4 regions of the Micromonospora sp. NPDC051227 genome follow, and region 4 is predicted to be linked to each of the others. Evidence: riboswitches for the same ligand, from Rfam matches in the RefSeq annotation. Region 4 holds a riboswitch; each other region holds the start of a gene.
The links. A riboswitch is a leader RNA that binds a small molecule or an ion and turns the genes downstream of it on or off. The one in region 4 is predicted to bind cyclic di-AMP.

Region 1 (2,180 bases), on a different contig from region 4:
CGCACACTTGCACACATAGCGATGTGAGCATACATTTGACCGGGTCCCGACCAGCGGCGGAAGGTGGTTTTCGTGGGCGCAGGTCATGACCACCACCATGGGTCCGTCGCCAATGCCGCACACCAGCACCGAGGTCGACTCTGGGCGGCATTCGGGCTGCTCGCCACCCTGATGGTGGTCGAGGCGGTGGCCGCCCTGCACACCGGCTCGCTCGCCCTGCTCTCCGACGCCGGGCACATGTTCACCGACGTGCTCGGCATCGGGATGGCGCTCGCCGCCATCACGGCGACCCGGCGGGCCACCGGCGACCCGCAGCGCACCTTCGGGCTCTACCGGCTCGAGGTGCTCGCCGCGCTGGCCAACGCCGTCCTGCTCTCCGGCGTCGCGATCTACGTGGTGATCGAGGCGATCCGCCGTTTCGGCGACCCACACCAGGTCATCGCCGGCCCGATGCTCGCGGTGGCCGTGCTCGGCCTGCTCGCGAACATCGCCGCCTTCGCGCTGCTGCGCGCCGGGGCCCGGGAGAGCATCAACCTCCAGGGCGCCTACCTGGAGGTGCTCGGTGACCTGCTCGGCTCGCTCGGCGTCATCGGCGCGGCGCTGCTCATCACCGTCACCGACTGGTGGTGGGCCGACCCCCTGGTCGCGGTCGCCATCGGCGTGTTCATCCTGCCGCGCACCTGGCGGCTGGCCCGCGCCGCCATCCGCATCCTGGTGCAGGCCGCCCCGGAGCACCTCCAGGTGACGGCCGTGCACGACCGGCTCGCCGCCGTCCCCGGGGTCGTCGAGGTGCACGACCTGCACGTCTGGACGCTCACCTCGGGCATGGAGGTGGCCTCCGCTCACCTGACCATGGCACCCGGCGCGGAGGTCGGCGCGGTGCTCACCGCGGCGCGTACGGCCCTGCATGACGACTTTCGCATCGAGCACGCGACGTTGCAGATCGAGCCCGGCGCCGCTTCTGGAGCCTGTGGCTCCATCGAATGGTGACGGAGCCGTAATTTTCCGTGGTGAACGCACGCACCGTCCGTCACATTGGCTGCAGCCGCCCCACCTGCACCGGTAGGCTCGGTCCCGGCCTCCACCAGGCGGCGCCCTCCCGGCGCCGGTGGCGGTCGCCGCCTAATCGCCCAACTGGGCGAACCGGGGAACCATGTTCCTGGGGTGTATCCGCGTCAGCGGTAGGGATCTTCCGTCCCGAACCCGTCAGCTAACCCGGTCGGCGGCTGACGGAAGGACATGCGCAGTGGCACCAGCACGACCACCCGCCGCCCGACTGGCGGCCCTGATCGTCGCGATGTTCGCCCTCGGCGTCGCGCTTCCGGCCGGCACCGCCTCGGCCGCTCCCCCGACCGGCCTGCGGGCCGCCGCACCCGACTCCGACGAGGAGGGCGGCACCCCGGCGTTGCGGGCCCAACTCGAGGCGGCCAGCAAGGGCTACCTGGACGCGAAGCGCGCCCTGGACACCTCCGTGCAACGGCAGAAGCAGCTCGCCACCCAGCTGAAGACCATCGAGGTCGAGATCAACCAGCGCAACGGCAAGGTCGGAGAAATCGCCGAAGTCGCCTACCGCACCGGTCGACTCGGCGCGATGTCGGCGCTGCTCAACAGCAACACCCCGGAAGGCTTCATGGACCGGGCGGCCGCGCTGGACGCGGTGGCGGCCAACGAGGACCGGGTGCTGCGCGACCTGCTGAACAGCAAGGACAAGGCCAACCGCACCAGGGTCGCCCTGGACGGCGAGATCACCGAACAGCGCAAGCAGGTCGCGGTGATGGCCAAGCGCAAGGAGCAGGCCGAACGGGCCCTGACCGTGGCCACGGCACCCAAACCGCAGACCACCGCCGACACCGGCTCCAACCGGGGCACCTCCAGCGCCAACGCGACGGCCGCGCCGCGCAACTCCGACGGCTCCTGGCCCTCCGAGTCGTGCAGCGTCAACGACCCCACCCCGGCCAACGGCTGCATCACCCCCCGCACCCTGCACGCGCTCAACCAGGCCAAGGCCGCGGGATTCACCCGGTACGTCTCGTGCCACCGCCCCAGCGGCTCCGGTGAACACCCGAAGGGCCGGGCCTGCGACTTCGCGGCGCAGAAGGGCGGCTTCGGCGGTAACGCGACCGGCGGCGACAAGACGTACGGCAACAACCTGGCCGCGTACTTCATCCGCAACGCGGACC
Region 2 (2,180 bases), on a different contig from region 4:
GGGTGTCCTACCGGCTGGCCGCCGGAGCGGTGCGCCCGGTGGCCGCCGTACCGGCCGGCCTCGCGACGTTGGAGACCCCGGCCGGATCGCCCGAGTCGATCGACCCGGCCACGCCTGCCACCGTCTGACGCGACGAGGGCCGCTCCGCGTCACGCGGAACGGCCCTCGACGGGGGGTGTGCGGGTCAGAGCAGCGACATGTGGACGTGGTCGGTGTGGTTCGACGGCCCGCTGTACGAACTCCAGCCAGTGGCCGGGAACCAGATCTGCCGGTTCCAGATCACGTAGTAGATGCCGAGCCGGTCGGCGTTACGGATGAGGAACGCGGCGACGTTGTTGCCGTACGTCCGGGTGTCGTTGTTGTGCCACGGGGAGAACCCGCTCTTCTGTAGCGACCAGTCGCAGGCGCGGCCCTTCGGGTGCTCCCACGGCCCACCGGGGCGGTAGCAGCCGACGAACCGGTTGAAGCCGGCCGCCTTGACCTCCTTGTACGCGTGCAGCGTGCGCGGCGTGATGCAGCCGGACGTGGTGGGGTCGTTCTCGCTGCACGACTGGGGCTTCCAGTCACCGTCGGCCGTGCGACCCGGGCCGATCTTCGCGACCTTGGAGGTGGCATCCACCAGACCGCCGGTGAAACCCTTGCCACCGACGAGGGAGAGCGCCTTGTCGGCCTCGCTCTTGCGCTTCGCCATCAGGGCGGTCTGCTTCTGCTGCTCGCGGACCTCGGTGTCGAGGGCCAGCTTGGCCTGCTCGGCGCGGGCCTTCACCTCGTTGACCTCGGAGAGCTTCTTCTCGTTGACCATGTTCATCTCGTCGAGCATCCCGGCGCGCCGGACGAACGAGTCGGGCGCTTCGCTCTCCAGCAGCATCGCGACCGCACCGATCCGGCCGGTCCGGTACGCCTGGGCGGCGATCTGCCCGACCTGCGGGGCCAACGCGTCCAGGTCGGCCTTGGCCCGGTCGACCTCCGCGGCCAACTCGCTCTGCCGCTTCTTGGATTTGTCCAGCTTGGACTTTGCGGCGGAGTAGTCGCGGTTGGCCTGCTCGATGACGTCGTTGAGCAGCTTGGGCTCGCCGTCCTCCTCGTGCCCGGAGGGTGTGGGGTTCGTCGGGGCGGCGTGCGCTGGGAGCGGCCCGGCGAGCACTGTCAGTGCGGCGATCACGGCCACCACGGGTGTCATCCAGCGGCGTAGGGGTGCCGTCACAATGTTCCCTTCCGTCGACCGCCGACCGGGTTAGCTGACGGGTTCGGGGCGGAAGTGGCCCCTACCGCTGACGCGGATTCACCCCAGGCACCTGGGTCCCCGGCTCGCCGGTTGGCGATTGGGCGGTGGCACCGCAGGCGCCGCTTCGCGCCTTCATCGGTAACCGGCAGCGAGGTTACCCGAGAGTCGACCGGGTGAGCTACGCCTGGATGCCGACCAAAAGCGTCATTTCGCCATAGCGTTGAGTGACCAGTGACGCGGTTCTCAGGGTGGATGCCCGATCTGGTCACGCTGAGGAGTGTCACCATGCCGTATCCGTGCTCCTGTTCGACTCCGGCCACCGGTCGGTGGCCTCGGATGGGGGTGCGGTCCGCGTCCGGTACGGCTCGTCGGAGCCGGCGGTTCGCGGTGAGCTGAGTGCGGCCAGTGCCTCGCTGCGGTCCGGCTCGGGCCGGGGCGCGGCAGCGTCGGTGGACGCCGTGGCAGCGGTACGCCCGGCGGCGGTCACCACAGCGGCCAACCCGGTGGTCAGCGGCACGGCGGCGATCAGACCGAGGGTGGCGACCGCGCTGCGAACGATCTCCTGCGCGAGGAACTCACTGGTGAGGATCTGCCCGATCGGCCGCGAGTCGGCGGTGAGCAGGAGCAGCAGGGGCAGTGACGCGCCCGCGTACGCCAGCACGATGGTGTTGACAGTGGAGGCGATGTGCGCGCGGCCGACCCGGGTGGCCGCCCGGTACAGCTGCAACCGGGTCAGCCCGGGGTTCGCGTTGGCCAGTTCGGTGACGGTGGCCGCCTGGGTGACCGTCACGTCGTCGAGCACCCCGAGCGATCCGATGATGATCCCGGCGAGCAGCAGACCGTGCAGGTCCACGTCGCCCTGGAACATCGACAGGGTGGTGGCGTCTTCGCTGCCGAAGCCGGTGAGGTGGGTCGCGGCCGTGGCGATGGTGGCGAGCACGCCGGTCAGCACCAG
Region 3 (2,180 bases), on a different contig from region 4:
ACGCGCTGAGCAGCGCGGCCCCACCCCGGATGTTGAGGCCCGCGTCGGTGCGCAGTGCCTCGGGGGTGACGCCGGTCAGCGTGGCGGCGGCGTCCACGGTCTGCAACGCGGCGGTGGAGGGTGCGGGGGCCTCGACCAGCCGGGGCGCGGGCGCCCGGGCGGGACGGGAGTCGTCGCCGCGTGGGTCCTCGGCACCGGCGTCGTGGTGACCGCGTACGGGTAGGGCGGCGACGTGCCGCGCGTCGGTCAGGTGCATCGGGCCGTAGCCGCCACTGGTGCTCGGTGTGCCGGCGTTGGTGTCCCAGCGCGACTCCAGGTAGGAGACGCCGAGCAGCACGACGGTCGGCACCCCGTACTCGGTGGCCGCGGCGGCGTACTGCTGCTGGCGGTCGGTGGTGGGCGCGGCGGCGGCCGGGCCGACCGAGAGTGGCACCGTTGTCGCGGCGGCGACCACGGTGGTGGCGAGCAGCGCACGCCAGCCGGTCGACAGGGTTGGATGGTGCATCGAACCCCCTAGATTCTCGCGAAGTGAGGTCAGGTCACCATCGCGCCGTCCGGGAGGTCACGTCAATACCTTTCCATCTATCGAAGCAAGCGGAAAGAATTCTTCACACACGGTCGGTCACGTCGTCCAATCCGTACGGAGTGTCACGGCCGCACGGGTTGCGGATCGGTAACAAGCGTCTCTACTCTGGTCATTCGTCGGCCCGACAGCAGCTCCGCCCAGCCCGGGCGGTAACGGACCGACACCGCCGAGTCGTTTCCGAACGAACCGGGGACCCAGGTCCCTCGGGGTGAATCCGCAGCCACTGCGGTAGGGCGCCGACTTCCCGCCCGAACCCGTCAGCTAACCCGGTAGGCGGTCAGGAAGAAGGAGTACGGAACCCCGGTGGCACTCCATGCCCCGCGGCCGTCGTCCGAGCGGTCGGCGTCAGCCGGCCCGGCGTCGATCGTGCCGCGTCCACGCTGGTCCCGCTTCACCACCGCACTCGCCGCGCTGGCCGGCCTCGCCGTCGTTCTGACCGGCAGTGCCACGGCGGCCCACGCCGACCCCTCCGTCGCCGAGATCGAGCGCCAGATCGACGCCGACTGGAACAAGCTCGAACCGATCATCGAACGGCACAACGCCACCCGCACCGACCTCGCCGCGAAGCGCAAGCAGGCCGACGCACTGGCCGCCCGCATCACTCCGCTTGAGCGCCAGGTCGACGCCGCGATGGACAAGGTCAGCGCCCTGGCCGTGCGCGCCTACAAGGGCGAGAACGTCTCGACCGTCAACGCCGTGCTGGGCAGCCGGTCGCCCAGCGAGGTGGTCGGCCAGCTCGAAATGCTCGACCGCTTCGCGCACAACCAGCAGAAGGACGTGCGCCAGGTGGCCGACCTGCGCGACCAGTTGGCCGCGCAGAAGGCGCCGCTGGACGAGATGGTGGCCCAGCTGACCCGCACCGAGGCTCAGCTGGCGGCGAAGAAGAAGCAGATCAACGACGAGATCGACCGCCTGCAGAAGCTGCGACTCAAGGTGTACGGCAGCGGCGGCGGCGGTCCGTTGCGCCCGGCCCCCTGCCCGGGTAGCTACCCCGGCGGCGCCGCGGGCACGGCTGTCAAGTTCGCCTGCGCGCAGATCGGCAAGCCCTACGTCTGGGGTGCCGAGGGTCCGAACTCGTACGACTGCTCCGGGCTGATGCTGGCCGCCTGGGCGAAGGCTGGCGTGTCGCTGCCGCACAACGCCGCCGCGCAGAGCCGCGTCACCAAGAACGTCAGCAGGGGTGACCTCCGCCCCGGCGACCTGGTCTTCTACTACAGCGACATCCACCACGTCGGCATGTACGTCGGCGGCGGCTGGGTGGTACACGCCTCGCAGGCCGGTCAGCCGGTCAAGATGAAGAAGGTCGACGACGGCCCGATCCACAGCTACGGCCGCCCGGGCTGACCCGGATGACCGAAGGGCCCGTCGCGATCCGTCGCGGCGGGCCCTCGTCGTCCTGGTCCTAGCGGGTGGGCGTCAGCGGGTTGGCCAGGTGCGCCAGTGCTGCCAGGCGCGGCTGGGTGTCGGCCCCCGCTGGCCCTGGTAGCGCGAGCCGTAGACCACCGAGCCGTACGGGTGCTCGGCCGGCGAGGAGAGCCGGAAGATGCAGAGCTGCCCGATCTTCATGCCCGGCCACAGGGTGATCGGCAGGTTC
Region 4 (2,180 bases):
GCCAGCCACCGCCCGGGCCAGTGCTGCTCAAGGTACGGGGCCCAGGGCAACCACACGTCCCCGGTCGCTCCCATGCCGTGCAGCAGCAGCAGGACCGGCCTGCGGCCGGTATGACCACCCGTTTTCTCCACCACGGCCGCAGTCTCCCACGGTTCACGGTCGGGTACGAGAGCCGTCGATTACCGACCGCGCGGACAGACGCCGCGGGCGCCGGCCCCTTGTGGGGGACGGCGCCCGCGGCGGTCAGCGTGCCCGGGTCAGGCGGAGTAGCCCCGGCTGGTGATCCAGTTGGCCAGGTCGATCGTGGTGATCCAGTACGACGGGTCGGCCGGGTTCGCCGAGTCGGCGATCCGTACGGTGCGGCCGTTGTCCTTGTAGCCCACGACGGCGATGTAGTGCCCGCCGCCGTAGGAGTGCCAGCCGCCGTCGGTGTCGGTGGCGTCCCCGACGACGTTGGCCACCACGCCCCGGCCGTCGGTGATGGCCTTCACCACGTCGGCCTGAAGGCGGTCCATCTGGGCCGGGCTGGGCGCGCCGGGGAACATCCGGGTCCGGTACGGGGAGCCCTTCACCTCGGCGTTGAGCACCCGGGTGGTGTCCTCGGCCGAGTTGGTGCCCATCTCGGTGGTGCCCAGCTCGGCGCCGAGCTCCTCCTGGGTGCGGTCGATGCCGGCGGCGCTGAGCGCGTTCCGGGTGGCCGCCGGGCCGCAGTTGTAGTAGGTGTTCTGCGCCTCGTAGTCGTAGTCGAGCACCTTGGTCACGGGCGGCTTCGGCCGCTCCGGCTTCCGGGTCAGGTCAGGATTGCTGCTGGCCTTGGCGGCGGGCGACGTGGCGCTGGTAGCCGGGGCGGCCGTGGTCGGCGCGGCGCTGGCCGAGGGGGACTCGTCCCGAGCCTCGCCGCGGGAGGCGGCGACGTCGCTGCGCATCTCGGCGACAGTGGTCGCGGTGCGCTGGCCGGCCGGGGCGTCGTCGGCAGTGGTGAGCAGGGCGCCGGTGCTGGTGGCGATCGCGAGGGCCGCCGCGGAGGCGGCGACGATCTGGTACGGGCGCTCGGTGGTGAGGCGGCGGAGCTGACGCTGCAGGGTGTGCTTCACGGGGTCCTCCACGGATCGGGGGGAGAGCGGCACACCGGGGCCGGACCGGTATCCGGGCAGGCGCCAGCGCGCGGACCGTGGTCCGCGGATGGTGAACCGCTCAGGGGAAGGCCCGGCACGGCCGGGCGGGGAAGGCGATGACCCGGGGGGGTCAGCTCACCGTCACTGGACGAATGAGCGGGTGCACCGCCGCGCCGTGGAGGCGAGGGAACAACCGAGGGGTGGAAAGGTGCTGCACGAGGATGGGACTCCTTCCGACACCGCCTACCGGGTTAGCTGACGGATTCGGGCGGGAAGACGCCCTACCGCGGGCCGTGGCTCGCGGATTCACCCCGGACTTACTGGTGGGTCCCCGGTTCGTTGGTCACGATTAAGCGGGTCGATGCGGCGTCGCGTCTTGCGATCGGTTACCGCACCGGACGGGACGACACTACTGGTGTCTCAAGGCCCTGCCAAGCCAGGTTCACCTGCGTAAACCCCAATCGGCGCGACAATTTCTGCGCGTATTGCCGATGATGTGACTCGATGGGACAAGCGGTTACGGAGACGCCTGCGGGCGACAACCGGACAGGCCGTAAAGAACGCGGCCACAATCGTGGGAACAATCCCGCCGATCGCGCCGGACGTCCGATTTCCCGATTGGGTGACCGGCCTCACATCACGGATTGGGCTCAACCCACCCGGGCCGGGCGCCAGCGGGCCACGACGGCGGGACGCAACGCCCCGGCCACCGTGCGGCGCGCGGGGACCACTGTCGGGCGTAGCCGGGCCGCCGCCGCGTACGCCTCCTCGGCGAGGGCACGAGCCGAATCCGCGGCCAACTCCGCGTCGCGCCAGGCGGCCCGCTCACGGTCGGCGGCCACCTGGTATTCGGCCAGCCGCGCATCCCGGACCACCCGGCTGATCAGCACCTCCTGCTCGATCGGGTGTCGCCGGGGATCCCAGCCGCGCCGGTGCCCGAACACGTCGCCGAGCTGCGCCATTGTCAGGTCGCCCCGCCAGTACGCCGCCATCGCCGCCCGGTGCAGATAGCGTTCCCGGGCGGCGTACTCGGCCGGGGTGTGCGGGGTCTGCGGGGTGGGCAGC

Region 1: linked by a shared signal. The riboswitch ahead of ACIA47_RS25570 (coiled-coil domain-containing protein) and the one ahead of ACIA47_RS26715 (C39 family peptidase) in region 4 are both predicted to bind cyclic di-AMP.
Region 2: linked by a shared signal. The riboswitch ahead of ACIA47_RS07750 (hypothetical protein) and the one ahead of ACIA47_RS26715 (C39 family peptidase) in region 4 are both predicted to bind cyclic di-AMP.
Region 3: linked by a shared signal. The riboswitch ahead of ACIA47_RS09995 (NlpC/P60 family protein) and the one ahead of ACIA47_RS26715 (C39 family peptidase) in region 4 are both predicted to bind cyclic di-AMP.

The regions. Positions count from the first base shown of each region.
Region 1 is NZ_JBITET010000012.1:108,515-110,694, forward strand. It holds gene ACIA47_RS25565 (cation diffusion facilitator family transporter) at 73-990, shown strand; cyclic di-AMP (ydaO/yuaA leader) riboswitch at 1,110-1,241, shown strand; gene ACIA47_RS25570 (coiled-coil domain-containing protein) at 1,247-2,180, shown strand, end outside.
Region 2 is NZ_JBITET010000002.1:782,239-784,418, reverse strand. It holds gene ACIA47_RS07755 (carbonic anhydrase) at 1-128, shown strand, start outside; gene ACIA47_RS07750 (hypothetical protein) at 185-1,204, opposite strand; cyclic di-AMP (ydaO/yuaA leader) riboswitch at 1,209-1,339, opposite strand; gene ACIA47_RS07745 (YibE/F family protein) at 1,506-2,180, opposite strand, start outside.
Region 3 is NZ_JBITET010000003.1:423,071-425,250, reverse strand. It holds gene ACIA47_RS10000 (N-acetylmuramoyl-L-alanine amidase) at 1-505, opposite strand, end outside; cyclic di-AMP (ydaO/yuaA leader) riboswitch at 741-876, shown strand; gene ACIA47_RS09995 (NlpC/P60 family protein) at 890-1,930, shown strand; gene dcd (dCTP deaminase) at 2,003-2,180, opposite strand, start outside.
Region 4 is NZ_JBITET010000013.1:136,656-138,835, reverse strand. It holds gene ACIA47_RS26720 (alpha/beta fold hydrolase) at 1-134, opposite strand, end outside; gene ACIA47_RS26715 (C39 family peptidase) at 258-1,106, opposite strand; cyclic di-AMP (ydaO/yuaA leader) riboswitch at 1,341-1,481, opposite strand; gene ACIA47_RS26710 (hypothetical protein) at 1,766-2,180, opposite strand, start outside.